2 linked regions of the Flavisolibacter tropicus genome follow. The protein of the gene in region 1 interacts with the protein of each later gene in a pairwise test. Links are inferred from orthologs where the notes say so. Each region holds a gene or a part of one and is shown on either strand. Other genes may lie near its edges.

Region 1 (16,512 bases):
ACAGTCTGTGCTGGTAGAAGGAGGGACGCGACTACTACAAAGTTTTATTGATGAGGGTATGTGGGATGAGGCTTGTGTAATTACAAATGAGAAGCTGGCTCTTGGTGAAGGATTGGCAGCACCAATTTTAAAAAACCATGACTTAGTTCTCTCGCAAATAGTGCAATCAGACTGTATCCGTTCCTATAAAAAATTGCTCGACTAAAACTGTACACCTTTGTTCTATTTACTTGGATCCATTGTATTAACGTCTTATCTCACACTGTCTTTTAAGGTAGTAGAGCGCTATAATATTCCTGCTTTTCAGGCAATTGTTTTTAATTATTTGACCTGTGTGATAACGGGTTCTATTGTAAATGGCGCCTTCCCGTTAAATAGTGAATCCATTCAAGAGCCTTGGTTTAAGTGGGCCTTGATTATGGGCTCTATATTTATAAGTCTATTTAATGTCATAGGGTACACTACACAAAAATTGGGGGTAACGGTAGCGTCTGTTGCCAACAGGCTTTCATTGGTTATTCCTTTTGCTTTTTCCATTTACTTGTACAATGAAGAGCCAACATGGCTAAAAATAGTGGGGGTGCTTTTGGCGTTGGTTGCTGTAATATTTACCTGTATACCGCACAAAAAAGATCCTACGGATAAGCAAAAGCCGTTGGGTTTATTGCCTATAATACTACCTGTTATTTTATTCATTGGAAGCGGATCGTTAGATACACTGGTAAAGTATGTAGAGCAAAGCTTCTTGAATGAATCAAATAGTAATGCATACCTCATTGCTTCATTTGGTACAGCCAGCACCTTTGGTTTAATCGCCTTACTAATTTTTGTTCTTAAAGGCAAGCAACGCTTTAACCCTTACAGTATTTTAGCTGGTATATTAATTGGTGTACCCAATTATTTTTCCATCTGGTGCCTGGTTAAAGTATTGAAAGATAGCCCGGGTAACAGCGCAGCCATTATTCCTATGAACAATATGGGCATTGTACTTTTTAGCTCTATAATGGCAGCTTTACTGTTTAAAGAAAAACTATCGATTATTAATTGGATAGGAATACTTCTGGCTATTGGTGCCATTGCCTTAATCGCATTTGGTTAAGGTAATTTGCAACCTGCAATATGAAATTCTCCCTTCTGCGTGAAACATAGCATTTATGCCTACTTTTGCGGCCTTCATGAAGGATACGTACAATACGATTGAGAAAGAGGCGGTGGCCGAATATAAAGACCGGGGAAGCCGGTTTCTGGCCTATGCCTTTCCTATACAAACTGCAGAAGACTTTAAGAAGCGTTGGAAAGCGCTGAAAGAAGAACATCCAAAAGCGGTGCATCATTGTTTTGGTTACCGCTTAGGATTTGATATGAACAATTTTCGGGCTGGTGATGATGGAGAACCTTCTGGTTCAGCCGGCAAGCCAATTTTAGGGCAGATCGATAGCAAGGGGTTGACTAATACTGCCGTAGTAGTGGTACGTTATTTTGGAGGTACATTGTTAGGAGTGCCTGGTTTGATCAATGCCTATAAAACTTCAACTACATTAGCCCTGCAGTTGACACGTATTTTGCAAAAGCCTGTACTGGTAGAATATGAGCTTAACTTCGACTATACGTTAATGAATGAGGTGATGCTGATTGTAAAACGTTTCGGTTGTGTGGTATTAGAAAATGAAATGCAGCTCTTTTGCCGGACTAAAATAGGTGTGCCAAAAGCTGATGAAGATTCCTGTCTAAAACAATTAAAAGAACTGCATTCCTTAGATGTTAGGAAAGTGAATTAACACCCTTCCAACTTTTTCGATTTCTATTGACTAGTACTTGACGTCGCGAAAGTAGTTGCAATCTTGCTAGTGCCACATTAGAAATGAATTAATATTTAAAAGGGCTGCATTTTTGCAGCCCTTTGTTATTTCTTGAAACTTTTACTAACTACCATGTCTTTGCTGCCGGCTGTATAGGTGTAGAAACCTTCGCCAGATTTGACACCAAGTTTCTTGGCGGTAACCATGTTAACCAACAGGGGACAAGGAGCATATTTGGGATTGCCGAAGCCTTCATGCAATACATTCAAAATGCTAAGACATACATCCAGGCCAATAAAGTCGGCTAGTTGTAACGGCCCCATTGGGTGGGCCATACCTAACTTCATTACGGTATCTATTTCTTCTACGCCAGCCACACCTTCAAACAAGCTATAGATAGCTTCATTGATCATAGGCATCAAAATGCGGTTGGCAATAAAGCCAGGATAGTCGTTTACTACACAAGGTACTTTGCCTAATTGGCGGCTTAATTCTACAATGGTAGTAGATACTTCTTTTGTTGTAGCATAGCCATTGATGATCTCCACCAGTTTCATTACTGGAACCGGGTTCATGAAATGCATACCAATTACCTGCTCGGGACGATTGGTAACGGAGGCTATTTTGGTAATAGATATTGAAGACGTGTTAGTAGCAAGTATGCAGTTGGCTGGTGCATGAACATCTATCTGCTTAAAAATTTCCAGCTTAAGGTCTACATTTTCGGTAGCGGCTTCTATAATCAATTCTACTTCTTCAACACCAGCACCTATAGTAGTAAAACAGGTAATATTATTCATGGCAGCCTCCTTTATTTCTGCTCCAATGCTGCCTTTTGCAATCTGTCGGTCAAAGTTTTTGGAGATAGTTTCCAGCGCTTTGTCCAGCTGCGGTTGAGAAACATCAATAAGGTTTACAGAAAAACCATTCTGTGCAAAAACGTGTGCAATACCATTACCCATGGTACCCGCACCTATTACAGCTACTTTTTTCATTCATATAGTTTAAGAGGCGCAAACCTAAGAAATGAAACGCAAATAACCGGGACGGCTTTTCTGATGTTAGGGAGCGGCAGATATGGTCTTTTGCAATACGACAAACTCCAGTTGGGTTTGAGGCAAACCAAAGCGACCATCGGTAGGAAAGGGTTGGCGCTCACCCGTATCAGTATAACCGTTGCGGTTGTACCAGTCAATCAACTCTTTACGAACATTAATGACTGTCATAATAATATGGTGCAGCTGATTCTGCTGGGCATATTCATCAGCTGCCTGTAATAAACGTTTCCCAATGCCCCGGGCTTGGATGTCGGGGGAAACGGTAAGCATACCCAGGTATAATTTATCTGCCTGCTTATCCAAGTATACGCACCCCACAATTGTGTTTGTGTCATCTGTACACTTTAGTATAACCGAACTGGGTTTCTTCAGCATTTGTTTAATTGACGCAACATCAATACGCTCAGTCCCACTGATCAGGTCGGCCTCGTGTGTCCATCCTTTTTTGGCACTATCCCCACGGTAGGCACTATTAACCAGCCGAACAAGGTTAGGAATGTCATCAGTTGTGGCAGGGCTTATATGTAGAGAGGTGATCATAATGCAAATGTATAAAATGGAAAAACTGAAATAATAATTGGTTGGTCACTACTTGAACGGATACCGTATTTAAAGTTTTTTAAAAAAAACTCGTTAACCCAATCCCCCCATTTCTTGTGTTCACTGTATTTATAGTACACTGGCGTTTGTATTTAACCGACACCATCATTTGTATACGTCAAACGGTGAAACGATTGCTTGCCTTTTCATCTCTTGGAGAGGTGCTTTCAACTTAATAATAAGGTGTCATTCAAAGCCTTTCTATTAATTAAATAGGTATTATAAAGGCGTGTAATGGCTAAAGGTAAAAGGCTGGGTTGGTTAAGCCGTATCCCAACAGTTTCCTATCCAATGGTGATAGCTAAAACGATGCACTGCAGGTATCTGGTTTTCAGAGAAAAACCAGTATGAACCTTGTGTGCTGTATATATAGATAAAAGAGTCTCTTCATAAACAGTAAATACAGATAAGCTCGGCCCTTGGTTTCAACCTGGGGCCCTTTTTACCTTAATCTCTCAATTCCCTCTTTGTACCTTGAACATTCCCTCCCTCATTCAAAATTCAACATTCCTTGTTCAAAATTCAACATTCCTTGTTCCTTGTTCAATATTCGCTTTTCTTTCTTCCTTATTCCTTGTCAACTTTTCAACCTGTGAACCATACTCTTTCCCTCTTTAACCTCTTAGCTCCTTTAAAATTTCTTTAACATCTATCCCCCCGTTTTCTGTTTCTGTGTGTATTCAATAAATGTACAGGCACATTCAGATTTACGAATGAACGATTGCTTGCTATTGTGCCTGTTGTACACATGTCACTAATTTTTAAATAGGCGTCATATGACGTCTTATCCTGTTTAATGATTGTTTAAATCGGGTAGGAGAGAAGAGAGGGAAGTGGATGTGGAAATACTATCCTTTATACAAAAAAAGAAAATGATATGCTGGCATTAGCAAACCTAAGGATTGCTAATGCTTTTATATACCGCCCTATCTGCAAGTGGAAAATGGAATGTGATCATGCATGTGTTGAATGATGTAGTTACGGCTTTAACTATTGGTTAATTACTGATCTGTACAATATAAAATCTTGCTATGAGAACAAGCTGTATGGCTGCCTTTAGAAGTAAAGTACTATTTCTTCTAATAACAGTCCTGTCTGTGACCTTTTTGAAGGCGCAAATGACGGTCACTTCGCCGGTGCCGGCATCTGGAAGTATCACTCCCCCTTCAGCAACCGTACCCGGTGTTGTTGTTTTCGGGGTTAGAAACACCAATGCTACGCCCATCGTTATTACCGATGTTAGTAATTATGTTCCGGATAGCATTTCCGGCTCATTCTCATTATGGTATAATACATCTAGCACAACTGGTGCTCCATTAGCAATTAACACGGCAAATGGCTGGGTGTCAGTAGCTAATGTTACCAAGAGTGCCCCCGCTACATCGGGTATCACCCCCCTGTTTACAGGTTTAAATATTATTCTACCTGCCAATACTACCTATCGTTTCGCTATTTCAGGGCCAGCAAATGGCCCTTCGTATGGTTTGGCTGGTTCTACGCCTAACGTTTATAAAGGAGGCGGTCTGGAGATCTATACGCAGGATAATCCACTTAGTCCAGGCTATGCGGGCGCTTTCTCGGCCGCGCCTGCCACAACGCCAGTTGGCTTCATTGGCAGTATTGCGTTTCAGCCATCGGTAGCCTGTACCACACCGCCATTAGGAGGAAAGGCTATAGCTTCTGCAACAAGTGCTTGCGAGGGCACCAACTTTACATTGAATGTAACGGGTGGCTCTATTGGTACCGGTCAGACTTACCAATGGCAAAGCTCACCGGATAATGCCACCTGGACTAATTTAGGTGCATCTTCCGCTTCTCCCGCATTGACAACAACTCAGTCTTCACCTACATACTATCGCGTAGCTGTTACTTGTACTGGCATTACAGGATATTCTGCCAGCGTGCGAGTAACTGGTGGAGGGGCTATTTCAGGAACCTTTACTATTAATGCAGCCTTACCAACAGGCGGAAGCAATTTCCAGACAATTACAGATGCCATTAACTCACTGAAGTGCGGTATAAACGGACCTGTAGTATTCAATGTTCAATCCGGCAGCGGACCCTATAATGAGCAGGTGATCATTCCCGCTATCAATGGGGCATCGATTGCAAATACCATAACTTTTAATGGGAACGGCGCCACCATCCAGGCTTTACCACTCAGTGCTACACCGTATCTTATCCGTTTAGATGGAGCCGATTATGTGACCATCAACAACTTTACTATAAAAGCCAAGGCTGGTTCAAGCTTTGGCTGGGGTATCCATTTAGCCAATGGTGCCGATAATAATAACATTACCAATTGTAACATCGATATTTCGGCTGTTACCAATACAACTCAAAATAACAGTGCCGGTATTGTAGTTTCTAATTCCAATACTTCTGTAACAGCTACAGGAAGCGCTAGCAACAATATCATCAGTAATAATACAATTACCGGTGCTTTTCAAGGGGTTATTATCTATGGCGCAGCAGGTAGCTTGAACGCAGTAAGCAATACTATTACACGCAATACCATCAAATATTTCTATGCTAATGGTATTGATCTGTCCAACAACAATGGTGCAGTGGTTTCATTTAATGACATCAGTCGTGGAAACAGGGTGGATGGTGACATTTTCACAGGTATTCAATTAGCTGCAGGAAATAAAAAATGTATAGTAAATGCCAATCGCATCCACGACACGCATACAATTTCCGATGCTACAACACAAGCAAAAAATGCCTATGGCATTTATGCAAATGCCTGTGATGCTACAAGCGGTTCAGAAAACAAGATATCCAATAACCTGATCTATAAGTTTAACAGTGGTTCAGGAATTATATATGCGTTGTATAATAACAGCTCAGACTATGCGCAGTATTATCACAATACGGTAGTGCTGGATAATGCAGCTGCTACAGCCGGCGCCACCTGTGGTTTTTACCAGACAATTGCAGCAACTGGTATCGACTTGAAGAACAATATATTCTATATTACCAGGGGCGGAAGCGGAGCCAAGAACTGTCTTTATTTTAATACAACTACCTCGACGATCACTTCTAATAATAACATTTTATATATAAACTCACCTGCGGGTACAAATGGTATAGGATTCTATTCTGGAAACCAGGTGTCCTTGGCCAACTGGAACTCAAAAGGGTATGATCTTCTAAGCAAAAACGTGGATCCGCTGTTTGCAAATGCAAGTGCTGGAAACTATACACCTACTGATCTTTCTATTGATAATCTTGGCGACTATGTAAATATTGATAAAGATATTGATGATAGATCTCGCTCATTAACTACACCCGATGCTGGTGCTATGGAGTTTACAATAGGCGCCTGTATTACGCCGCCTGTTCCAGGTGTAGCAGTATCCTCACTCTCTAGTGTGTGTAATAGCAGCACTTCCTTTACTTTCACTGTAACGGGTGCGACTACCGGTACAGGTATCACTTACCAGTGGCAAAGTTCTACGGATAATAGTAACTGGACAGATATTCCTGCTGCTACAATCAAAGATTATACTTCCAGCGGTATCAACAGTACTACCTATTTCAGAAGAGCAATTATTTGTTCGGGCAATACAACTTATACCAATTCGGTAATGGTCAATTTTGCTACCCCAACTTATGCTTCGCTACCTTATAGCGAGAGCTTTGAAGCTGCATGGGGAAGTATTTGCGATGTGAGTGATGTGCCAAATAGCTACTGGCGTAACAGCCCTGCTACTGGTAATAACGCTTGGCGCAGGTCTGATGATATTAGCTCCGCTAAATGGACATCTGGTAATGGTTCATATACACCAGCTGCTTCGGCTGGGGTTTATTCCGCTCGTTTCCATTCTGCTAATTCAACAAATGGCACCAAGGGTAAATTGGATCTTTATCTAAATGCCAATACCGTGGTCGCCAGGAAAAGACTGATGTTCGATTACATCAATGCAGCTGGTAACGATAGCTTGGTGATATCATTGTCTACCGATAACGGGGCTACTTATACCAGGCTGGATAGTGCACGGGCTTCTGCTGTGTGGAGAACAAAAACCTTGTATTTCAACGCTACGTCAGCTGCTACTGTCTTGCGTTTTGAGGGCGTATCAGATGCATCAGTTTCAGATATTGGATTAGATAATATCAATGTAATTGATTTCCCGGATTGTACGGGTACACCAGTAGGAGGTACTGCCGTTTCTTCTTTAGCGTTTGTATGTACTGAGACATTTACATTAAGCGTTACCGGTGCTACAGAAGCGCTTGGTATCACTTACCAATGGCAATCGTCTGCAGATAGTATCAATTGGAATGATATTAATAATGCTACTGCTTCAACGCTTACTACTACACAGTCTGCTACTACATATTATCGTGTAAAGGTAATCTGTTCAAATGGTGGTAGTTCGGCTCCTTCTGCAGGTGTGAAAGTTAGCAATTCAGCTACCATTACAGGGACATTTACCATTAATAAATTGGCGCCAAAAAGTGCATCGAACTTCCAGTCATTCAATGACGCCTATAATGCCTTGAAGTGTGGTATCGGTGGCCCGGTAACGTTTAACGTAGTGGCTGGTAGCGGGCCATACGACGAACAGCTGACCATACAACCAATAACGGGTGCTTCAGCGGTCAACAATATTACTTTTAATGGTTATGGTAATACGCTTTCCTATTCAACGAGCAGCACTAATCCAGCTGTAATTAAGTTGAATGGGGCAGATTATATCACCTTCAATGACCTTATTATAACAGCTAAGGGCACACAAAATGCATATGGCGTTCATTTATTAAACGACGCTGATAACAATACAATTAATAATTGTACGGTCAATATCGACCAGTCTGCTACTACGCAAAACATTAGCCTTGCCGGTATTGTGGTGAGTAATGCAGCAAGCTTCCCTACAGATGCAGGGCCTGCAAAATGCGATAACAACACCATTAGCGGAAATACAGTTAATGGAGGGCATTATGGTGTGATCCTGGTGGGAAGCGCTACGGACGCACTAGGTAGTAATAAGATCATTAATAATACCGTCAAGGACTTTTTTAACTATGGTATCTATGTAGCTTATTCATTTAATACACTTGTAGAAGGTAATACCATTTCGCGTCCTGAAAGAGTGCTGGATAAAGACTTCTATGGAATTTATTTTACCAATCTAAGCACCAAGGCCAACGTTACAAGGAATATTATAACAAATCCGTTTGGAGCGTATCCTGCCGCCACTTTTGCCTTTTACGGTATTTATTTTAATAGCGTTGCTTCTCTTTCTACTTTCGAAAACATGGTGAGCAACAATAAGATCTATAATCTCACCGGTAGCTCTAATGTTTATGGATTTTATAACAACGGTTCATCCAACGTTTGGTTCCATCACAACACGCTATCCATAGATGGAAAACCTGTTAGCAGTACAACAACTCAAGAATCCTACGGCTATTACCAAAAAGGCAATAATGTGAATGGTGTTGAGTTGAAAAACAATATCATAAACATTACCCGCGATGGTTCCAGCTCCAAGGCGGCGGTGTATATGAATGCGGGTACTAACTTGTTGCTGTCCGATAATAACGACTTTTACATTTCTTCCACTAACGGAGTAAATAATATAGGTTTCTGGAATGCAGCGCGATTAACATTGGCCAGCTGGAGCGGCGCAACCGGTCAGGATGCCCACTCCGTTTCCAGCAATCCATTCTTTACGGATCTGGCTAACGGTGATCTGAAACCTAAAAATGCTTCTATTGACAATAGAGGTACTCCTACAGGCATCACTACCGATTTTGATGGTGTAGTGCGCAATGTTACTAGTCCTGATTTGGGTGCTCTTGAGTTTACAGCACCAGCTTGTGTGACACCGCCAATTGTTGGCTCTATTGCCGTAAGCGAAACCCCGGTTTGTAGCGAAACGCCTGTGATGTTAACAGCTACAGGTAACTCCTTTGGTGTAGGCCAGGTTTTCCAGTGGCAATATGCCACTACTGCTGCAGGGCCATTCAGCAATCTGGGCTATGCCCTTTCAAATCCGGATACAGCTATTTTGGCGCCATCTATTAACTTATACTACCGACTGACTTCAACGTGTAGCGGACTTACCAGTGTTTCCGAACCTATATTGATTACTGTAACACAACCACTGTCTAGTGGTACGTATACGATCAATAAAAATGCCCCTGCTTCTGCTACCAACTTTGTTAGCTTCAATGCAGCCAAAAATGCCATGGGCTGTGGTATCGCCGGGCCTGTTGTCTTTGATGTTGTAAGCGGTAGTGGGCCATATTTCGAGCAGGTGATCCTGGACTCAATCCGTGGTACTTCGGCCACTAACACCGTTACATTCAATGGTAATGGTAACACCCTTACGTTTAATTCTAATTCCACTACAGAGCTGGCAGTCATTAAGTTGAATGGAGCGGATTATGTCACCTTTGATAGCCTGACAATCGATGCATTCAAATTTGGTGTGCATTTGATGAACAACGCAGATTACAATTGGATCAGAAGGTGTACAGTCAATGCGAATATTAGTGGCACAACAACTTCCTACGCCGGTATTATAATTAATGCGTCTAATACAAGTGGAGGTATTGCTGGAAATTCAATGTGTGATAATAATACGTTTGAAGGTAATACTGTCAATGGTGGTCAGTGGGGTATTACTGTAGTTGGTAATACCAACGCTTTGATTACTGATAACCGCGTTATAAATAATAAGGTAAAAGATTACCATGTTTATGGTATTTATTTGGGTAACACCACTAATACACTGGTAGAGGGTAATGAACTTTATCGTCCATTGCGTAACACTTCTACAGCAACAGATGTTTATGCTATTTACGCAACAGGTGTAAGTGATGGAATGCGTATCTCTAAAAACCGGATCCATAATTCTTTTGATCAATTGTCATCTAGCACAGCTAAGTTTTATGGTATTTACTTTACCGGTACAGATGCAGCCATTGACCGGCCGCACCTGGTTAGCAATAACCTGATCTATAACACCAATGGACAAGGGGAAATGTATGGTATTTATAATGCTGGGTCAGATAACGTTGCCTATTATCATAATACCATTTCATTAGATAATACAGCTAATACTTCAACGAATCCTACGTATGGTTTCTACCAGACTACAGATGCTGAAGGCATTAATCTGAAAAACAATATTTTCACCATCATGCGTGGCGGTACAGGAAATAAATATGGTCTGTACTTCTTTACACCTACCACTCGATTTACTTCCGATTATAACAACTTTAACCTGGCACCTGTGGCTTCGTCATATATAGGTTTCCTAAGTGCCAACCGTACTAGCCTGGCTACCTGGAGATCCAATACAGGTAAAGACCTGAACTCAAGTAATATTGATCCGGTTTATACTAGCCCGGCTACCGGCAACCTGAAGCCTACCTCTCCGAATTTCGATAATAGGGGAACGGGTGTCATTATCGCAGACGATATTGAAGGAAACGCTCGTCTTGCCACAACGCCAGATGTAGGTGCGTATGAAATAGCAGTGCCGGCATGTACCACGCCTCCTACCGCAGGTAGCGTTACAGCTACACCTTCATCAGGTATTTGTATGGGTACACCTATAGTATTAAGCTTAAGCGGAAATACGTTCGGTAGTGGCATTTCCTTCCAGTGGGAGTACTCAAAGGCCGGTGGACCTTATTTGCCCTTGGGCGCGCCGAAGCTTTTCCCTGATACAGTAATTGAAGCCAGTGCTTCTATGGACATACGCGTAGCGGTAACTTGTAGCGGTAACACAGTGCGTACATTACCGGTATCGATATCGTTGAACTCGGGCTTGATGGCGGCGGATGACTACACCATAAATCCGGCATTGGGAGCAGCTCCTAAAAACTACGTGTCATTTAAAGATGCAGTTTTAGCTATGGAATGCGGTATTGAAGGTCGTGTAACGTTTAATGTGGCCCCTGGTATATACACAGAACAAGTACGTATGCACAAAGTACCTGGTGCTGGTGCAAACAGCCGCGTTACTTTCCAAAGTGCGAATGGCGATCCAGCTTCTGTAACATTGAATTTTAATGCTACTAGTGCTACCAAAAACTATGTGCTGCAATTGGATAGTGCCAGCTATATTACTTATAAGGACATGACTATTGCCGCTCTGAACGCTACCAACGGGCGTGTAATTGATATGGCTAATACAACCTCTTACGACAGTTTGGTAAACCTGAGAATTAATACCACAGCGATTAGTGCTCCGGTAACTGCAACGACAACGCAAAACGTAGTAGGTATTTATGCCAATAATTTAAAGGGAGGAAATAATGTCATTAAAAAGAATACCATCACCAATGGTTCCAACGGTATTTACTTCCGTGGTACATCAGAAACCAATTTAACTTCCTTGAATGTCATTGATAGCAATACCATAAATGGTGCCTATCATCACGGTATTCATACATCCTATACCAGCCGTATTCGTATTAGTAATAATACCGTCAATCAGGCTGCTCCATTGAATTCTATTTCATATGGAGTTTATGCTGGATTTGCTGATTCGGCTTACCAGGTTATTGGCAATAAGGTAACCTTTAGTAATGCTAAGGATACTATAAAAGGTATTTACATGTTTTACAGCGATGGTACGAATGCGGAGCGTGGTAAGGTGGCGGGAAATACCGTACTGGCTACCAACAACATCACCGGTAAGGTTTATGGTTTGAGTAACTATTACACAACCAACAGCAATACCGTCAACAACGTGGTGAGTATTAAAACAACGGCAACCACAGCTGATAGCTCTTACGCTTTATATAGCTTTAATGACGATAGCACGAAATACTATAACAATTCTATTTATAGCGCTTCTGCTTCTACCCGTCATAATTATGCAGCATATTTCTATCATGCCAATAACACGGTAGATATCCGCAACAACATCTTTGCGCACAATGGCGGAGGAATAGCCTTCTATACATTTAATCAATCTTTTACCGCCAGTGATTACAACATGTTGTATTCAAGCGGGTCTTCAATAATACAAACACCTACAGGGTTCTATTCTAGCCTCCGCGGATGGAGAAATGCAAGTATGTGGGATCTGAATTCCATTGCCTACAAGCCAGCCTTTATGAGTGAGGTAGACCTGCAGCCTAATATAGCTGATTCAGCAGTGTGGGCTATGCATGGTCGTGGTGTGCAGATTGCGGGTAACGATTATGATTTCAATAATGCGCCAAGGCCAACAACGCTAACAGCCGGTGTGCCCGATTTAGGTGCCTATGAGTTTGTACCTACATCTGTACCTCCGGTGTTAACCGCTATTCCGGCTACACCAGTGGCTGGTGGTATGCAAACCTTTATGATGGGTACGGATACTGTATCTACGATCTCATGGGGTACCACCGTGCCAACGGAAGTGAAAATGCGCCGTTATTCTGGAGTTACACCTCCGGGCTTAACATCAGCTACGCCATATATGTACTATTACACAGATGTACAAACAACTGGTAGTGCAACTGGCTTTACCAAGAAAGACTTTTTCATTGATCCTTGGCAAGGCTTTATCAACCACCAATTCCAGATCCGCATGGGTAGAACCGATGCCATTGGTAGTTGGTTGGTAGGTGCCAACAGTACCGTAGATACAGCCGCCAATGCTATTACGGAAGAAGCATTGAATCAGCTATATCGCTTTACCGGCTTGTCCGATGTAAATGCAGTTCCGCCACCACAGGTAATTACCCTGCAGACAGATAGTTCTAATACGGGTAAACGCTTCTGGGTAGGTTATGCTAATAGCTATGACTTTATAGATCAGAACGCTCAGGAAATGGTGCTTTACTTAAGTACAGGTGCAGAACCTGCTACCGTTACGGTTAAAGTAAATGGTACCGACTGGATGAAAACCTATAGCATTCCAGCCAACACGGCTATTACTTCAGACAGGATGCCTAAAACAGGTTTCTATGATAGCCGTCTGTTGATAGAAGGTAAATCAAATAGAGGTATTAGCATTGAGAGTGATGTGGCAATTGTAGCCTATGCGCATATTTATTCTTCTAAAAACTCTGGCGCTACCATGTTGCTGCCAGTAGGCACTTATGGCTATGAATATTACAGCTTGAATGCAAGACAAAGCTATCCAGGTGCTACCGGCAAACCGACTTACTCGTCATTCTTTGTAGTGGCTGATAACGACAGTACTTATATACAAATAACACCATCGAATCAAACTGTGGGAGGCCACCCTGCCGATGTACCTTTTTTAGTTACATTGAATAAAGGAGAAGTATACCAGGTACTGGGTGCCAACTTAAATGGTATTGACGGTGTTGATCTGACAGGAAGTAAGATTGTGTCAGTGCCTAACGCAAGTGGAAAGTGTTTCCCTATTGGGGTGTTCTCCGGAAGTTCTCGTACCCGTTTAGGATGTAGTACATCGAAAGGTGATGGGGGAGATCTGCTCTTCCAACAAGTATTCCCATCTCAGGCATGGGGTACGCGTTACCTGACAGCGCCTACTTCTATTGCGGCTTCGCCTAAAAACTTCCAGACCAGTATTTACCGCGTAATGGTAAAAGACCCTGCAACAGAGGTGAAAGTAAATGGCACAACACTGTTTGGTTTGGTAAATGATCGTTATTACCAGTTTGAAAGTGGCACAGCCGACTATATCGAAGCTAATAAACCAGTAATGGTAGCCCAGTATATGGCATCATCAGGCGGCTCTTGTCCTGGAAGTAGCTCCTTAGTAGATGGCGATCCGGAACTGTTCTACCTAAGCCCAATTGAGCAGGCTGTTAAACAGACGCGTCTTTATAGAAATAATCTGGATGCCATTAATGTCAATTATCTCACGTTGGTCATCCCAACCAATGGCTTGAATTCATTAACCATTGACGGTTCTAACACGTTCAATCATACCTATCCGCATCCTAATTTGCCGGGATACTCAGTAGTGGTGAAGCAGTGGGGTGGCACTTCAGGACAAAGCTGGGTGCAGAGTGATTCTGCCTTTACAGGTATTGTGTATGGTGAAGGCAACCAGGAAAGTTATGGATACAACCTGGGTACATTGGTGAAGAACCTGAATGTATTGTCTTCTATTACTAACACGTTGAGCACAACAGGAGCTACCAGTGCATATGCTTGTACCAATTCACCATTTAAGGTAACGGTACTGGTGCCAGTGAAACCTACTTCACTCACTTGGAGATTTAGCCAGGTACCTCAGTTAAATCCAAAAACAGATGTTACCCTGCTAAGCCCTGTTGCTATTGATTCAGTAGTGGTTAACAATAAGAAGTATTACAAATTCACATTAACGCAGGATTATACGTTTAGCAAAGTAGGTACGTATAATATTCCGGTTAGCTATTCACATCCGGAGATTGAAGGCTGTAACAATACATTGGAGACGATGTTGACGGTGAAGGTGGTTCAAGCACCAAAAGCTGACTTTACAGTAAATTATACAAACTGTATTGGAGATATAGCCAACTTCAGTGGTTCAGGTGGAAATGGTGTAACCGTAACCCAATGGAACTGGACCTTTGGCGATGGTACTTCTGCTGCAACCCAAAACACAAGCAAACAATATGGTACAAGCGACACCTTTAATGTAAGATTGAAGTTGGTAACTCCGGATGGTTGTGTGGGCGATACAACCAAGAAGGTGCCGGTAAATGCACGTCCAACAGTAGACGTAGTAAAAGATACGCTTTCTAATTGCAAGGGTAGCAATGTCACCTTTACGATTAAGAACCCTGCTGCTGCAGTAACCTACAAATGGTACAATGCAGCTACCGGAGGCAACCAGGTAGGCACGGGTACCAATTTCACAACTACCGTGAACGGCACTTCCGATTATTTCGTGGAAGCTATTAGTACAGGTTGTGCAAGCACCAGCCGCAAAAAAGTAACAGCTACGCAGTTGATCGATCTGGCAACACCGGTTGTTACCATAGATTCTGCAAGTGTGAACATGGTTCGCTTTAAGTGGAGCGCTGTACAAGGAGCTACTTCCTATGATGTGTCTACAGATGGTGGCAACACTTGGGAAGCAACAACACCTAACAGTCTAACACATACGGTATCAGGTCTGATGCCATTACAATCCGTAACCCTGACGGTGAAAGCCAAAGGTGGTTGTAAAGACATGCAGTCATTAGCCGTTACAGGAAAAGCGCAAGTAGACCAGATCTATATTCCTAACAGCTTCTCGCCCAATGGTGATGGAATGAATGATGTGTTGCAAGTATATGGTTATGTAATAAAAGAAATGCAGTTCATGGTGTATAACCAGTGGGGTGAAAAGATCTATGAATCGAAAGATCAGAAGCGTGCTTGGGATGGTACCCAAAAAGGCAAGCTGCAACCATCGGGAGTGTATCTGTATGTGTGCAGATTGATTTTAAATGATGGAACAGTGGTAAATAAGAAGGGTAGCATTAACCTGGTACGTTAAATCTAACCTTATGAAGAACACAATAAAACGGCTTACAGTACTGGTTTCAGTACTCATTGGAATGGCAAGCACTGCCCAGGATCTTTCCAACAAAGGGAAAGAGTTCTGGGTAGGCTATGGCCACCATCAGTATATGGAATGGTCTGTTACAAATCCAACTAGTCTGTTTGCGAATAGCCAGGAAATGGTGATCTACTTAAGTGCAGAACAAACTGCCCATGTTACAGTAAGCATGGCGGGAGGCGCTTGGGTGAAAAACTATACCGTACCTGCAAATACAGTTATTGTATCAGATTTTATTCCTAAGTCAGGAACCATTGATGCCCGTTTCTTTACATTTCCACCGTCTTATGGTGGTACGGGTGGGGAAGGAGCTTTTACCAATAAAGCCATTCATATTGTAAGCGATGTACCCATTGTGGCTTATGCACATATCTACGGAAATACATCATCTGGCGCTACCATGCTGATGCCTGTAGATACCTGGGGTTATGCTTATACCTCAGTAAATAGTAAGCAGGATTATGCGGCAGATTGTTATTCCTGGATGTATGTGATTGCTAAGGATGATAATACAGTTGTAGAAATAACGCCTTCTGTTCCCACACGCTATGGTAAGCCGGCAAA
Region 2 (16,707 bases), 870 kb from region 1 along the record:
CCAGGTCTGCGCTTATATAATAAGCAATATTAGGCTTTCCATCTAGCTGTTCTGTAGTTTTATAAACGTGAACCGACTTTGGAAGTGGCTGAAAAAGGGAATCAACGTTGGTCCATCTTAATTGAGCATAACACAGACCTTTTGCCCCCATTAAGGAGGCCAATAAAATGTATCGAAGCATTAGGGTATCAATTCTGCTTTCTCTTTTTCCCAGGCAGCTTTACCATAACCAGGTATAACGTGGCGTTCACTATGATAAGAAGAGCGAACCAAAGGACCGCTTTCCACATAGTCTAAACCAATGGTATAGCCAATTTCTCTATATTCAGCAAACTCATCAGGATGTACAAAACGCTGTACTGGTAAATGCTTTTTGGTAGGTTGCAAATACTGGCCAATGGTTACTACATCACAACCTGCATTCTTTAGGTCTTCCAGCGTTTGAATCACTTCTTCCTTTGTTTCCCCTAAACCTAACATGATACCGCTTTTTGTACGCATGCCACCCTCTTTCAAGGTTTTAATGACATCCATACTACGCCAGTATTTTGCCTGAATACGTACTTGGCGGGTTAAACGTTCTACTGTTTCTATATTATGTGATACTACTTCAGGAGCCGCATCTATGATTCGTTGAATGTTTTCCTTTTGCCCTTTGAAATCAGGGATGAGGGTTTCTAGTGTGGTATTTGGGTTTAAGGCTTTAACCGCTTTAATGGTATTGTACCAAATTTGAGAACCGCCGTCTTTCTGCTCATCACGGTCAACGGAAGTGATAACAGCATGCTTAGCCTGCATTAAATGAATAGCCTCCGCAACGCGCTGTGGCTCATCCCAATCGATAGGCTCCGGACGCCCCGTAGCCACCGCACAAAATCCACAACTGCGCGTACATACATTCCCTAAGATCATGAAGGTGGCTGTACCTGCCCCCCAACACTCACCCATATTAGGACAATTACCACTTTCGCAGATGGTGTGTAATTTATGCGTGTCTACCAGGTTACGTACGTGTTTATATTCTTGTCCAATTGGTAATTTAACACGAAGCCAATCTGGTTTATTTCTTTTTATAGGTTGTTCTGCGGCTACTATAGGAAGTTCAATCATGGATAACAATTCTAAAATGAAGATTCACTATTCAAAACCTCAATATTCAATTAGAATTAGCGAATCGGCTGCAAAGTTCAGCATATTCTGTCAAATCCAAACACCTCTTCTTTAAAACACTACAAATCAAGGAAATCAATGCATAAAGGCTAGCAAATCAACTAAATGAAGTGATTAACTCATTTATTTACGGCGGCCAAAAACGAAAGCCAGATGACCTTGAACAAAAAGGCGATCCCCTTCATTTAAAGCCATGATGGGAATCTTTTTATTATAGGCTTCCAGGCTTAGGCCAATTTGAATAGCCTGAACTTGCTCATTAAAGCGACCAAAGTCAAAGCGAAGAGCTCCTTTTACAAAAACACCCGGCTCAAATTTCAGCTCATTCCAGCCCTTAGATAAACCACTACCTGACTGAGCCTGTTCAAGGAATAGATTATTATCATCGTCGTATTTAATATCTCTTTCAACGTTATTATCATAGATCCTTACATAATAAGGCTTCAGGAAGCCAAAAGCTAAACCAGCCTGGTAAAGACCCATTACTGCTATTCCATTCTTATTGCCCTTGTTACCGAAAAGGTACTGCTGTCCAAATCCTAGCTTGGCCTGGTAGAAATTATTTATTTTACCATAAATAAGTGGATTACCTAAAAAACCGCCAGAACCTGATTGTTTGTCCTCTTTCGGGTCTTTTATCTCGGTAAACTCTATTGAATAAATGTTTGTAAATCGGGGTGTTCTAGCTCGCCCTAATTCGTAGAAGAAACCATAACCATTTGTACGAAGCTGAAGACCAAAAGCACTTTGTTTACGGTAACTCAAAACGCCTTCCTCTTCCTGCTTGGTTAATGAGCTTAAGCGCTGTTGCTTTTCCTTACGTTTTTCAGCTTTCTTATCTGATGTAGGGGAAGAAGTATTCTGGGCATTGATTGTGGCGGCTAAAATTAGTAGTATAGAGGCTAGAATGTATTTTTTCACGGTGTTTGATACGTTGTTCTGTAAATTTAGGCAAAAAAAGACAATGACTTCAATAGTTGTATACGAAGGAGAGTTAAGAACCAATTGTACCCACTTACGCTCCCAATCTGCCATGGAAACAGATGCTCCGGTAGATAACAATGGAAAGGGTGAACGCTTTTCTCCTACCGACTTACTAGCCACTTCGCTAGCCTCTTGTATGATTACAGTTATGGGCATAAAAGCTCGCACTATGGGCTTTGATTTAGAAGGTGTAAAAATTGATGTTGAAAAGTTTATGAAAGCCGAACCCAGACGAGTAAGTGGGATTAATTTAACGTTTCATATACCAGAAACTTTAGCCAACCTGGATGAAAAACAAAGGCAAATTCTAAAACACACTGGTGATACTTGTCCTGTTATGAAAAGCATTCATCCCGATATTGAAGTACAGGTAAATTGGGGTAACTGGTCTTAGTCTTTCCAATTTTAAGTACAGCGTTTTCTTAAACTACTTCAAAAAAAGATATGCAAAAATGGGATGAAGTTTTCTAATAGTTGTTAAATTAGTAATGTGCTTGAAGATGCTTCAATAAACAATTCAGTAAGTATTTTTTTATTTCTATTTAATATAGGCCTAACCAATCTCAAATTAAGATTAGTTAGGCCTTGTTATATAAGCCTGATTTTGGCCAAAAATTTATATAAAACCAATTCAACTTGTAAGAGAAACCTAGTAAGAGAAATCACATACAGAAGGATATATAAGAAGTCTGTACAATTAAACAAATTGATACTTTAAAATCTACATTTCATTCAAATTAAGGAGATTCAATATGCTTTAACCTTAGATTTTTGTGTCGCTAAAAACCATCTAATCCCAACTCTATGATTACAAGACTGATTTCATTTTGCCTGATTGTTATTTTATTGGCTTCCTGTGCACGCGCTGTTACACCGTCCGAAGCAGCCAGCGGACGCTATAGAAAATGCAGGGCGGTTCGCTAATTTGTTTGCTTAAGCAACTGAACGCCAACTGTACATTCCAAACATCGTTTATTATTACAATATTCATTCTTTAGCTCTATCAACGCTTGAGAGTCAAAAGCCGAAAGATTATCGACATGCAGGGATTTAAACCCCTTTGTTATGGCGTTCTCTTCGGCTTTTGTATTTTCGAGCCATTGCAACGCCTTGTTCTTGTATTGATCCAAGTTATTATATAAACCGTAAGCAAACAATGCAGGTATGATGCAATTGATAACTATGCTATCAATTGCATCATCACCCAATCTCTTAGGCATATAGCTTTTTTCTTCATCAAACCGGTAGTGGTAGTGCCAATAGTCATTGGCCGTTACTTTTAAATATTGCCAGACCTCTTTACTTTCTTTCGCTTCTAAAATTTTTGAAAATAAGTGATGCGAATGATGAATTAACATGGCTAGCTGGGCTAAGCGTATTGTAGGGAAATTACCTGGTCGCATACGTAAGAAGTGAAGCGGTTGATGTATGCACCTTAGGTTATATTTTTTACTTAAAAACTGGTATTCTTTATACAACATTTTGGGATAGGCTTCTGTATGATTGGCCTGTAATAAGCCGGCTTGCCCGAATATCAAAGCCTCCAACTGATGGATCTGGTTCTTGTGTTTGGCCAATAGATTTAATGGGATAGTACGAGCAATTGCTTGAAATGCTTCTCCATTTACTTTTCCACCAAAACTTTTTGCCAGTAGCCACCAGAAACATTCTTCCCAATGTTGATTGGTAGCTTGCAAAAAATCAAAAATAACTTTTGCCTTCCGGGTTAGTCGCTCTGCCAGCAGGCGCTCTTTCCAAGACATCATTGTTATTTCTCGTATACCACTGATACTGGAGGCACAACTGATAAATGAGGGTGTTGTCATCAGGGCCGTATACTTATCTAAAAGAAGATTTGAAATACGAGAAGCTAGCTCAAGTGTTGGAAATGCATCGATATCATTTACATCGTCTGAATAAACCACATGCAGAATAACATTCGAGTAATTTTTATCTTCCTGATGACGATGTTTATGCCATTCAGATGCTTTTATATGCAGTTCTATGGAACCAACAAGAATGGTGTCACCAACCTTTATACGCGCATTTAAAAAATCAGGTCCTTGATTGGTATTCAGTTGCCCAGGAAAAAGTACTTGGAGTACTTCGTTTGAAGTTGTTTGCAAATGGGCACGGTTAAAATACTGGAATTGCCAGATGTATTGCAGCAGTTTTTCGGTCATACCGAAAAATACAAAAAATAACCTACTTAAATTGTTGTAAGGCTTGTACAACACGGCTAACCGGAAGCCCCATTACATTATAAAAATCTCCTGTAATATGTTTTATACCTACTACACCAATCCATTCCTGAATGGCATAAGCGCCGGCCTTGTCATAAGGTTTATATTTATCAATATAAAAAACCAACTGTTCCTGCGTTAAGGGATGAAATTCTACATCGGTAATATCGGCAAATGAGATCTCTTTATCCTTGTTTATAATGGCTACACCTGTAATAACCTTATGGTGCTGCCCGCTAAGTTTCGATAAAATGGTTATTGCGTCTTCCCTGTCTTTGGGTTTGCCTATGATCTCATCACCTAGTACAACAATTGTATCTGCGGCAATAATCGTTTTTCCTTTTGCTTGTGGCAGCACAGCCCGCGCTTTTTCGACTGCAATATGGATGGCAACTTCTTTTGGAGAAAGTATTTTTGGATAAGACTCGTCGGTTGGATGTACAATTATCTCAAAATCAATTTCAGCCCACTCTAGCAACTGTTTTCTTCTTGGAGACTGCGATGCCAGTATATAATTTGCCATTATTATAAATAGATTCTAAAGAATACCATTGATAAAATTCCAGCTAAAGTAATCCATTTGGTCAAGCTACTAAGTCGGGCGAAATCTTGGCTTGACTTAGCCTTGTAATGTTGTAGAAACAAATAGACCAATGGAATAATAACACCTAGAGTGAGATATAAAATTGCCCACCACCACTGAAACTGTAAAATGTACAGCTGTAATACTACCAAGGCAGACAGCAAAACCACTATCCATACAGCCGTATATATTTTAGTGGCTGTAACCCCAGCTACAATAGGTAGCGTTTTACACCCGTAACGCCTATCACCAGCCATATCTTCCACATCTTTTATTGCCTCTCGAATAATTGTTATGATAAACGCAAAGCCAGCATAGAGGAAGGCCACTCTAAAGAACTTTATAGTTTCTATATCCGGAGAGTTAAACGCTGCAAGAAAAGAGACCTTTGCAAAGAATAAAATAAGTATTGTCCAAGCCGTTAAAAGGGCGATTACTATATTTCCTATTAAAAGCTTCCGCTTAAAGGAAGTAGAATAAAGCCACAGCAAGATGACACAAACCACATTTGCCAAAATCAGATACCACTTATGGAATGATACAGCAATGGCTGTTGCTAAAATACCCGAAATGCTTAAAAGCAAATGCCAGAGAATTACCCAGCGGCGACTTATAACGGAGTCCACTACATTTTTATCGGGCTTGTTGATACGGTCTATGTTAAGGTCGAAATAATCATTGATAATATAACCAGCTGACGCGATAAAAACAGATGCTATAATAAGCCATGTAATTTGGTGTAAAGACTCATTCGTTTTATTTACTGATTTATAAATACAGAAATAAAATAGTAGCTGCGTTAGAATAATAAATAAACCGTTTTGCCAGCGTATTAATCGGAAAAAAGCAGGGATCAATCTCATGAATGCGGTTTAGTATCAGCGTGAAGTTACTTCGGTATCGACGTACCACTTATTATTAAGCTTTAGCACCTTTTCAATAACGTCCCGTACACAACCATACCCACCATTTACCGGAGAAATGTATTTGCTAACGGCTTTTACTTCTGTAACTGCATCAGCGGGACAGCAAGATAAGCCTACTTCTTTTAATACAGGAATGTCAGGAAGATCGTCACCCATAAATAATACTTCCTCCCATGTCAGGTTATTTTCTGTAATATACTTTTCCAAAAAACCTCTTTTGTCTTTAATAGCTAAAAAGATATCCTGGAGACCTAAATATTGCAGACGCTGTAATACGGGTTCAGAATAGGCCCCTGATATAACAAGAACCCTATATCCTCCCTTCATGGCCATTTGTAACGCTAGGCCATCTTTAACATGCATTTGACGTGCTTGAAGACCATTTTCGAAAAGCAAGACAGTTCCGTCTGTTAAAACGCCATCAATATCAAAAACGAATGTTGTAATATGCTTGAAGTAAGAAAGAACGTTCATTTATAAAAATTAGCTAATTAGCTAATTGGCTAATTAGCTAATTTGTGATGAGGCAAATGTAGTTGAAAGGCATTAATTGTGTTGTTGGATACTTTTCGTTAATAATTGATAGATAGATTTAAGATCGGGATAGCTTTCCATCAATGCCAAGTGTTTTTCAATTGTTGCTGTATCTCGTCGCTTAGCCGGCCCTGTTTGAGATTTTGCAGGTGGTATTGTTTGAATGCGTTGAGCCGTCTCTTGTATCAAGGGGAGTAAAAGCTGAAAGTCCAGCCCTTCCTTTTGGCAGTACTCTTCTATTAGCACATACATGTGATTAACGAAATTATTACAGAATACAGCCGCCAAATGCAGTTTTAAGCGCTGCGCATCGTTTGCCAGGCTTATTGTATCGGAAATACTTTTTCCTAGTATTTCCAAAATCATTAATGTATCATTATCGCTGGCATCTATTAATATTGGTGTTTCTGGTAGGTAGCTACTCTCCTTTTTCAAACTTTGCAACGGATAAAGAACACCATAATGGTTGCTGGATTCTTTTAAGATCTCTTTAGATACAGCACCCGCAGTATGCACAACAACTTTATAAGGAAGTTTTAATTCTTTTGCAACTTCTTCAATGGCTATATCTGAAACGGCTAAAAGATAAACATGGGCATTACGGTTAACCACGCTCCAATAGTTTGTAGACTCTGTGTTTAACTCATAGGCTAGCTCAGAGGCAGCTTTTGCATCTCTGCCAAAGATCTGTATGATGCGATGACCAGCGGCATTCAATTTCCTGCCTAATATAGTTGCGGTATTTCCAGTACCAATAATAACAATATCCATTTTTATCTTTACAAAATGCGGTTAAGTCAACGACTGGTTATTAAATATATTCGAACAAAATTTAGTATTCTTTCTTCCATATCCAAAAAGAAAGCTGCAGAAAAGGCTTTTGAATTATTCTGCACCCCTCAGCATCGGAATAGGAAAAAGTTGCCCGATATTTTTGAACAAGCAGAAAAGTTGCGGTTTCATTTTAAAGAATTTTCAATTCAAGGTTATCGTTGGAATAAGGAATCTGACAAAAAAATATTGATCCTTCATGGGTTCGAATCCAGTGTCATCAACTTTGACCGCTATGTAAGGCCACTGATTAAAAAAGGCTATTGTGTATTAGCGCTTGATGCTCCTGCCCATGGAAGAAGTAGCGGAAAGATGATCAATGTATTATTATATGTAGAATTCATCAACTTTCTGAATGAACGATTTGGACCGATAAAAAACTTTTTAGCTCACTCTTTAGGAGGACTGGCAATAGGCCTTGCCATGGAGCAATGGTCGCATGACAAAAGTTATAAGCTTGTTTTAATTGCACCAGCTACTGAAACCTCATCAGCAGCTGATAGCTTTTTCCAGTTTCTTCAACTGGATACTGCTGTAAGAAAAGAGTTTGATAAATTGATTGAAGAACAAGGGAATCAGCCTATTGGCTGGTTTTCTGTAAATCGTGCAGCTGATCAAATAAAAGCTCAGGTACTTTGGTGTCATGATAAAAATGATAACATGACACCTTTGGTCGATGTTAAACCCGTAATAGAAAAAAACTATCCCAACTTTGCCTTTTATATTACGGAGGGGCTTGGGCACCGTCGTATATATAGAGACAATAATGTAGCAAAAAAGATCATTGAGTTTTTATAATCATTGAATGATTAATTTTAAAAACACCCTACCAAGAAGAATAAAATGGAAAAGAAACTAACATATCTGGCATTAGGCGATTCATATACGATAGGTGAAGCCGTTTTGATACAGCAGAGCTTTCCTTACCAGGTAGTACAAAACCTGAGAGAGAAAGGGCACTCTTTTTCTGCTGCTGAGATCATCGCCAAAACGGGCTGGACAACGGATGAGTTATGGAATGGCATTGCGGGCTACCAATTCCTACCAAAATACGATTTTGTAACGTTACTAATTGGTGTTAATAATCAATACCGAGGAAGAGCTATAATAGAATATACATCTGAGTTTGAAAAGTTATTAGGAAAGGTAATATTACTAGCTGATAATAAAAAAGAGCATGTTTTTGTAATTTCTATACCGGATTATGGGGTAACGCCCTTTGCAAAAGAGAAAGACCCTGAAAAGATCTCTAAAGAAATAGACATTTTCAATACGGCCAACCGGGCATTGGCAATACAATATAAAGTACACTATATTGAAATAACAGAAGGCTCAAGAGATGCCGCCCAAGACCCTTCGTTAGTGGCTGAAGATGGTTTGCACCCATCTGAAAAAGAATATAAAAAATGGGCAACCAAAGTAGCAGCTGCTATTGAGAAACAGTTAAAATAAGAAGTTTAGGGCAGCGATTAAAAATAGGTTCTTTCGTAAAAATTCCTATTCTTGCCGTAAACTTGTACGTTTTTCGAATCTATAAACCTATATCCAAATAGAATATATGGCGAAGAATTTGTTGATTGTTGAGTCGCCTGCAAAGGCAAAAACCATAGAAAAGATCCTGGGGAGCGATTTTGAGGTAAAGAGTTGCTATGGCCATATTCGTGACCTCGAGAAGGATGACATGGGTATTGATATTCAAAACGGTTACCGTCCAAAATATATAGTACCCGATGAGAAACAGCGGGTTGTAAGCGAACTGAAACAACTGGCCAGAAAAAGTGGCGAAGTGTGGTTGGCAACGGATGAGGACCGTGAAGGAGAAGCTATTAGCTGGCATTTATGTGAAGTATTGGGCCTTGATCCTAAAACGACCAAGCGCATTGTTTTCCACGAGATCACTAAGCCTGCCATTCAAAAAGCCGTTAAGCAGCCTCGCACTGTAAATATGGACCTGGTAAATGCGCAACAGGCACGTCGTGTACTGGATCGCATTGTAGGTTTTGAGTTAAGTCCTGTGTTATGGCGTAAGGTAAGCATGAAGAACAACCTGAGTGCCGGACGTGTACAGAGTGTAGCGGTGCGCATTATTGCTGAAAGAGAGCGTGAGATCAATGCTTTTGTTACACAAAGCAGCTTTAAGATAGAGGCAATTTTTACGGCAACAGATTCAGCTGGAAAATCTATTTCGTTTAAAGCAGAAGGTTCTAAGTTTAATAATGCTGCAGATGCTGAAACCTTCTTACAACAATGTATAGGTGCTAACTATGCGGTAAAAGACATTCAGGTAAAGCCTGCTAAACGTACTCCAGCAGCCCCCTTTACTACTTCTACCCTACAGCAGGAGGCTAGCCGTAAGTTGGGCTATAGTGTAAGCCGTACGATGCTGGTAGCACAGAAGCTATATGAGCATGGGCATATCACCTATATGCGTACTGATAGTGTCAACCTGAGCGAAACAGCGATGGAGGACATTCGGAACACGATCAAATCCAGCTTTGGTGATAAATATTATCAGTCTAGAAAGTATAAGAATAAAAATGAGTCGGCGCAAGAGGCACACGAAGCCATTCGCCCGACTTATATGCAACATACAACCGTAAGCGACCCGGATGCTAAACGTTTATATGAACTGATCTGGAAGCGTACCATGGCTAGTCAAATGTCTGATGCAGAATTGGAGAAGACAATTGCTAAGATCAATGTGTCTACCAACAATGCGGAATTAAGTGCTGAAGGAGAAGTGCTAAAATTTGATGGTTTTATAAAGGTATATCGCGAAGATGTAGACGATGAGGATGGCGAAACTTCAGGTCAGGAATCAATGCTGCCACCACTTGCCAAAGGACAGCAGCTGCCCTTAAAGGAAATGAAAGCCATTGAGCGCTATACGCGTCCATTGCCTCGCTATACGGAAGCTTCCCTTGTAAAAAAACTAGAGGAACTGGGAATTGGACGTCCATCTACTTATGCGCCTACTATTTCAACCATCCAAAAAAGAGGTTATGTAGAAAAGCGTGACAAAGAAGGTGTACAACGGAATTATCAGGTATTGACCCTTAGTGGCGATAAGATCTCTAAAAAGACCGAAACTGAAAATACAGGTGCTGAAAAAGGTAAGCTCTTCCCTACTGACTTAGGTTTGGTAGTAACAGATTTCCTGAAACAGTACTTTGATGATATTATGGATTATGGCTTTACAGCGCGTATTGAAGGTGAGTTTGATGATGTGGCCCAAGGTAAAATGCGCTGGAATAAAATGATCGATGATTTCTACAATCCCTTTAAGGATGATGTACAGAAAACGATTGAGACTGCCGAGCGCGTTAAAGGTGAGCGTGAAGTTGGATACGATCCGCAAAGCGGTAAGCCGGTGATTGCCCGTATGGGACGTTATGGTCCAATGGTTCAAATTGGGACAACTGAAGATGAAGAGAAGCCTCGTTTTGCCCGCTTAAAGCAAAATCAAAGTATTGAAACCATCAACTTAGATGAGGCATTGGATCTGTTTAGGTTGCCGTTAACACTTGGTGAATATAATGGCCTTGAAGTGGCAGTGAACGCAGGCCGATTTGGTCCCTATGTAAAATATGGTGAAGACTTTATTTCCTTACCTAAGGGTGTAGAGCCATTGGAAGTAGACATGGAACAGGCGATTGAATTGATCAATCAAAAGCAAATAGCTGATGCTCCGATAGGCCACTACGAAGGTAAGCCCGTAACCAAAGGGAAAGGCCGGTTTGGACCTTTTATTAAGTGGAATGAACTATTTATTAATGTTCCAAAGGCTTACAATTTTGACGCTCTGACGCAGCATGATATTAATGAGCTAATTGAGAAAAAAGTTGAAAAAGAAGCTAACCGCTTTATTCAACAGTGGCCGTCGGAAAAGATCTCCATAGAAAACGGCCGTTGGGGTCCCTTTATCCGTTTTGGCAAGAAAATGTTGAAGCTGGGAAGAAAAGCAAATAATGAGAAATATACGGAAGATGAAGTAAAGAGCTTGCCGTTAGAAGACGTTAAAAAAATGATTGAAGAGCAAGTACCTGGAGCGTTTGCTAAAAAAACAGCTGCCAAGAAAACTGCAGCAAAAAAAGCAGCTCCTAAAAAGGCAGCTGCCAAGAAGTCCTCTAAGAAATAAAGGCATAATTATTTTAGAGATTGTGTTGAATGGAAGAAACTAAAGAAATATCAGCCCTACTTAAGTTAATAGATGATCCTGACGACGAAGTATTTGGCTCTGTGTCACAACGAATTATTCAATTTGGCCGCACCATAATACCAAATTTGGAGGACTTATGGGAGAATACGGTAAGCGAGGACACCCAAGAACGAATTGAGTTATTAATTCACCGATTGCACTTAACCGATCTGACAGAAGATTTCCGTCAATGGAGCCTAGCGGGACACCACGACCTTATGGTGGGAGCTTTATTGGCTTCAAAATTCCAATATCCAGACCTCTCAACGGCTTCTACTTTGCAAGAAATGGAAAAGCTACGCCGTAATATTTGGCTGGAGTTAAACAATTACCTAACCCCATTAGAGCAAGTACGCATTGTGACTGGAATTCTATATGGTTATTACGGCTTGAAGAGTAATGAGCTGAATTACAGTAATGTCAATGACTTTTTGTTACATAATGTTGTAGAAACCAAAAGAGGTAACCAGATAAGCAATGGAATCTTGTATTTGATACTGTGTGATTTGTTGGACATACCCGTAAAAGCAATTGATCTACCCAAGCAATTTGTATTGGCGTATTTCAAGCCTGGTTATAGCTCGGAATCGGAAGACCAGCATATCAATAAAATAGAGTTTTTTATTGACCCTACATCTGGACAAGTATTTTCTCATAAGGATGTAGAGGCCTATTTTAAAAGAATTTCTGTTCCACCTGTACATGCTTATTTTAAACCCTATAGCAATAAGAGGGTAATTCAAAACTTATTGGAAGAAATGGCTAAGTGTTTTGATGATGAAAAGAATTTTTACAAAAGCGAGGAGCTCCTTCAACTAGCTAGCCTTTTGGATCAATAACTACACTATGGAAACGATAACATGGGCCGACTTTGATAAAATAGATATCCGGGTGGGCGCTATCCTATCTGCAACTAACTTTCCCAATGCAAAAAAGCCTGCATACCAGTTAACTATTGATTTTGGAGAGCTAGGTATTAAAAAATCTTCTGCACAGATAACCGATTTATATGAAGCTGAAAAGCTGGTTGGCCAGCAAGTAATAGCTGTTGTCAATTTCCCACCAAAGCAGATTGCCAACTTCTTCAGCGAATGCCTGGTTTTAGGCATTTACGACGAAAACAAAAATGTGGTATTATTACAACCACAGCAACCTGTTTCTAACGGGCAAAAAATTGGTTAATGTATACTTCTTATATCTCCTCTCCTGTAGGTAATTTGCAGCTGCAATGCAGTGATGAGGGCATTACAACTGTAAACTTTTGGGAAGAAGCCATAGCAACTTCTGATACGCATCCTTTATTAAAACAGTGCCAGCAAGAGTTAGAAGAATACTTTGCAGGACAACGTAAAGAATTTTCAATACCCCTTGAATTGAACGGAACTACTTTTCAAACCCGTGTTTGGACTGCCTTGCAAGATATTCCTTATGGCAAGACCGTTTCCTATATGGGCTTATCCAAGACATTAGGCGATGTAAAAGCAATAAGAGCTGTAGGAACGGCTAATGGGCGCAACAAAATTGCTATTATCATTCCTTGCCACCGCGTAATAGGAAGTAATTCCAGCCTTACAGGTTATGCTGGTGGTCTCTGGCGAAAACAATGGCTATTGGAACATGAAGCCAAGTTTCATAGTGGTGTACAAACTCTACCATTTTAAAAGCAAATAGCTGCCTTTTAGACAGCTATTAATAAGTATTCTCTATCTTATAATGATCAAGACGTCTTTAATTCTTCTGATGTAAAGGCTAATGGCAATAAACGACTAGCGCTATCTATTATATAAACAGGCCCTGTCATGCCACCTAAGATCAATTGAATAGGGTGTCCAACCCGAGATTCAAATTCTTGTAGCGACTGTCGGCAAATACCACAAGGTGAAATTGGGTGATCACTTTTATGGCCATCCCCCTTATAACTAATGGCGATTGTTTCAACAGGAACCTTTGGAAATAAAGAAGCAACAGAAGCGAGCAAAACGCGTTCTGCACAAAGACCTACAGGGAAAGAAGCGTTCTCCTGATTACTGCCGGCAACGATTTCGCCATTTGCCAATCGGGCAACTGCACCCACCTGGAAATGAGAATAAGGAGCATAGGCTTGTTCAGTAACTTCTCTGGCCTCATTTAGCAGCCATTGTTGGTCTTCGGGTAATTCTTCTATACCACTGTAAACCTTATACGAAAATTCAAACTTGTTTTCTTTCATATGTAACGTTAAGAGACAAAAATGCCCCGCACGATTTGTTTGGGGCAATTAAAGATACGTTTATTTTACTATTCTGAACAATCGGTTCCATCGTGGACCACTATCCCAACTAAACCAGATCATCCAAGCTTTACCCACTACTCTATCTTCAGGAACAAAGCCCCAGAAGCGGGAGTCTTGTGACTCATGCCGATTATCTCCCATCATCCAGTAATAATCCATTTTAAATGTATAAGAAGAAGTTTCTTTTCCATTTAAAAAGAACTTACCATTCTGCATATAAAATTCGTTATGCTCATACGTACGTATAGCTCGCTCATAAATCGTATAATTTTCTGGCGTTAGCTGTAATGTAGCTCCTTTTTTAGGTATCCAGATTGGTCCGAAAAAGTCAACTGTCCATTTATGTAAAGTATCATACGGAAACAATACCTGCCCCCAGAAGCGAGGATCGGTAGTAGCCGGCTCTTCTAATAAAGGACGATAGTTAATGATGATCCCATCTTTAACCATTCTTTGAAGGCCATCATTCGTCAACATCATCTTAAATACGTTCTTTCCTTGAGGCTCTATTTGGTTAGGGTCATTCAGATTTACATTGTAATCTTTCATGGCCTCTTCATCCAGCTGCTGTCCTTTTGTTTCCACCAAATACTTGATTTGTGAATATGGCGGAGCCTCAGCTGGTTTGCTATTAATATAAACTTGGCCACCTTTCACTTCAAGTGTATCGCCTGCCACACCCACACAACGCTTAATGTAGTTATCTGATTTATCTACAGGGTGCACAACAATCGGGTATTCATCAGGGTGAGACAATACATATTCCGACTGCATGTCGCCAGCTTTAGCAGCGCGTTTCACATCGTAATACGGACGTAGCGACTGGTATTCTGGTGAGTTAATTACGGTATCACCAGCAGGAAAATTAAATACCACAACATCGCCTCTTTTCACAGGGCTTGCAAACCAACGAACATAAGGCAACTGTACACCTCTAATATAAGAAGTACGGCTGCTGCCAGGTATATAATTGTGAACAAATGGAATAGACAAAGGTGTATTAGGAATACGTGGACCGTAACTAAACTTGCTTACAAAAAGGAAGTCGTTGATCAGTAAGGTCTTCTCCATAGAGCCTGAAGGAATAGTATAGGCCTCAAACACAAAGGTGCGGATCAGCGTAGCTGCAACTATTGCAAATATAGCAGCATCAATCCACTCGCGCCAGCTGGGTTTGTGATAACGTTTAGCCCCTTCTGGTCCTATATAATGGATCTTGGGGTTATTTCCCACATAAGGAAAGTAAAAAGGAGCTGCCAACGCAGCCAGTATATGTTCGCCAAAAGTGAAACGGCCAAATAACTTTACAAATTCAATGAAGATACCGGGTGTAATAAACCAACCTACTACAGGTATGAATTGCCAGAACACCCAATGCTTGGGACGCTTGGCCAATTCCTGCATTACCCAGGTATTATAAAAAGGAATGTAGGCTTTCCAGCTTTCAACACCAGCTTTTTGAAACATCTTTGCTATTCCAAACGACGGGAGCAGAACCAGTAATAAGGAGACTAAGTAAACAATGAATACGTGTTCTAACGGCATTAGGTTGACTTTAAAACGGACAAATTTATTATTTTAAATCACTCTTGCTGCGGAAGCAGCGCAAAGTTTTTGCTAAATCCAACAGCAATGAAAATAGGAAATAAAGTGTAGGCAATGCAAAATTTTACGATTAAGGACATTGAGAATATGTGTGATATTAAAGCACATACGCTCCGGATCTGGGAACAGCGCTATCATTTTTTTAAACCAAAGCGCACAGAAGGCAAACAACGTTATTATGAGAATGAAGACCTGAAACGCTTGCTACGCATAGCTTTCCTTTATCATAATGGTTGGAAGATCTCTAAAATTGCCGCATTAACTGAAGAAGAAATTATTGCTTCTGTACTAGAAGTAGGAAAGCTATCGAAAGATCATCAACAATTTATTTTAACACTTCTTGAAGCAGCTATTGATTTTGATGAGAAAGCTTTTCATCAAATACTGGATGAGTTAATAGAGAAGTTTGGAATGGAAGAAGCCATATCTAAAATTTGTTATCCATTTCTAAAACGTATTGGAGTGCTCTGGATGACCAATAATGTTATTCCGGCACAAGAACATTTTTCTTCTTACTTAATTCAACATAAAATCATAGCTGAAACGGATAAGTTAACCGCCAGCAATGATAAACATCGCCAAATACTGTTGTTTACGCCAGATGGAGAGTATCATGAGATGCCGCTGCTTTTCTTAAATTATATGTTGAAGAAGTGGGGCTGGTCAACCATTTATTTAGGCTCAAATATTAAGCTGCAACAAGTAAAGGAAATAGTCCAACAAAACCCTATTGAATATATTTTCACGCATATCATAACCAATTTCACACGATTTGAAATTGATGACTATTTTGAGTTGCTCTGTCAAGCATTACCGGGTAAAACAATCGTAGCATCGGGTGCAAGTACTCTTGCTGCTACACGAACATTTGTGAATCTTCGTCTTTTAAAAAGCGACGAAGCCATCTATGCTTTTATAAAAAGCAAGATGACTTCGTGACAAGAAATTAACGCTAATGATAAGGCTTAATTACTTTGGGAGCACATAGCTGGTAACATCATCCTTGGTAATACTTTTACCAGACAAGATTACCAAACGCTCTACCACATTGCGTAGTTCACGAATATTACCAGTCCAATTATATTCTTGTAATAATTTGATGGCGTCTGGGTCAATTGCTTTTTTGGCAACCCCATAATCGGCACAGATATCTTGTAAAAAGCGATTTACTAAGAGAGGAATATCGTCTTTTCTTTCATTTAACGAAGGCACATGAATAAGAATAACTCCCAAGCGATGATATAAGTCAAGACGGAAATTCTTTGCCTCCACTTCCTTCAATAAATCTTTATTGGTAGCAGCAATAACCCGAACATCAACACTGATTTCTTTATCGCCCCCTACCCGGGTAATTTTTCCTT

Evidence for each region.
Region 2: the proteins of SY85_RS05975 (region 1) and topA interact in binary tests that used the Escherichia coli proteins (3 or more experiments, as listed by UniProt). The link is inferred for Flavisolibacter tropicus from one-to-one orthologs.

The regions. Positions count from the first base shown.
Region 1 is NZ_CP011390.1:1,441,330-1,457,841, reverse strand. The notes cover bases 8-2,966. They hold SY85_RS05975 (IMPACT family protein), read left to right. Parts: upstream 8-1,154; coding sequence 1,155-1,778; downstream 1,779-2,966. Other genes in these bases: SY85_RS05965 (GNAT family N-acetyltransferase), read right to left, coding at 2,861-2,966; SY85_RS05970 (3-hydroxyacyl-CoA dehydrogenase family protein), read right to left, coding at 1,904-2,794; SY85_RS05980 (EamA family transporter), read left to right, coding at 218-1,099; ribD (bifunctional diaminohydroxyphosphoribosylaminopyrimidine deaminase/5-amino-6-(5-phosphoribosylamino)uracil reductase RibD), read left to right, coding at 8-205. Also shown: more of ribD, read left to right, coding at 1-7; more of SY85_RS05965, read right to left, coding at 2,967-3,397; SY85_RS05960 (Ig-like domain-containing protein), read left to right, coding at 4,489-15,885; SY85_RS05955 (PKD domain-containing protein), read left to right, coding at 15,896-16,512.
Region 2 is NZ_CP011390.1:579,665-596,371, reverse strand. Bases 8,466-11,619 are described here. They hold topA (type I DNA topoisomerase), read left to right. Parts: upstream 8,466-8,829; coding sequence 8,830-11,409; downstream 11,410-11,619. Other genes in these bases: SY85_RS02385 (transglutaminase family protein), read left to right, coding at 11,439-11,619; SY85_RS02395 (SGNH/GDSL hydrolase family protein), read left to right, coding at 8,466-8,723. Also shown: SY85_RS02445 (phosphodiester glycosidase family protein), read right to left, coding at 1-181; lipA (lipoyl synthase), read right to left, coding at 181-1,110; SY85_RS02435 (hypothetical protein), read right to left, coding at 1,294-2,091; SY85_RS02430 (OsmC family protein), read left to right, coding at 2,135-2,548; SY85_RS02425 (DUF2851 family protein), read right to left, coding at 3,075-4,337; SY85_RS02420 (Maf family protein), read right to left, coding at 4,360-4,920; SY85_RS02415 (geranylgeranylglycerol-phosphate geranylgeranyltransferase), read right to left, coding at 4,923-5,843; SY85_RS02410 (KdsC family phosphatase), read right to left, coding at 5,859-6,380; SY85_RS02405 (Rossmann-like and DUF2520 domain-containing protein), read right to left, coding at 6,453-7,211; SY85_RS02400 (alpha/beta hydrolase), read left to right, coding at 7,227-8,069; more of SY85_RS02395, read left to right, coding at 8,115-8,465; more of SY85_RS02385, read left to right, coding at 11,620-12,308; SY85_RS02380 (tRNA-binding protein), read left to right, coding at 12,316-12,651; SY85_RS02375 (methylated-DNA--[protein]-cysteine S-methyltransferase), read left to right, coding at 12,651-13,130; SY85_RS02370 (cytidine deaminase), read right to left, coding at 13,187-13,678; lepB (signal peptidase I), read right to left, coding at 13,739-15,286; and 2 more genes. UniProt on the Escherichia coli protein: Releases the supercoiling and torsional tension of DNA, which is introduced during the DNA replication and transcription, by transiently cleaving and rejoining one strand of the DNA duplex.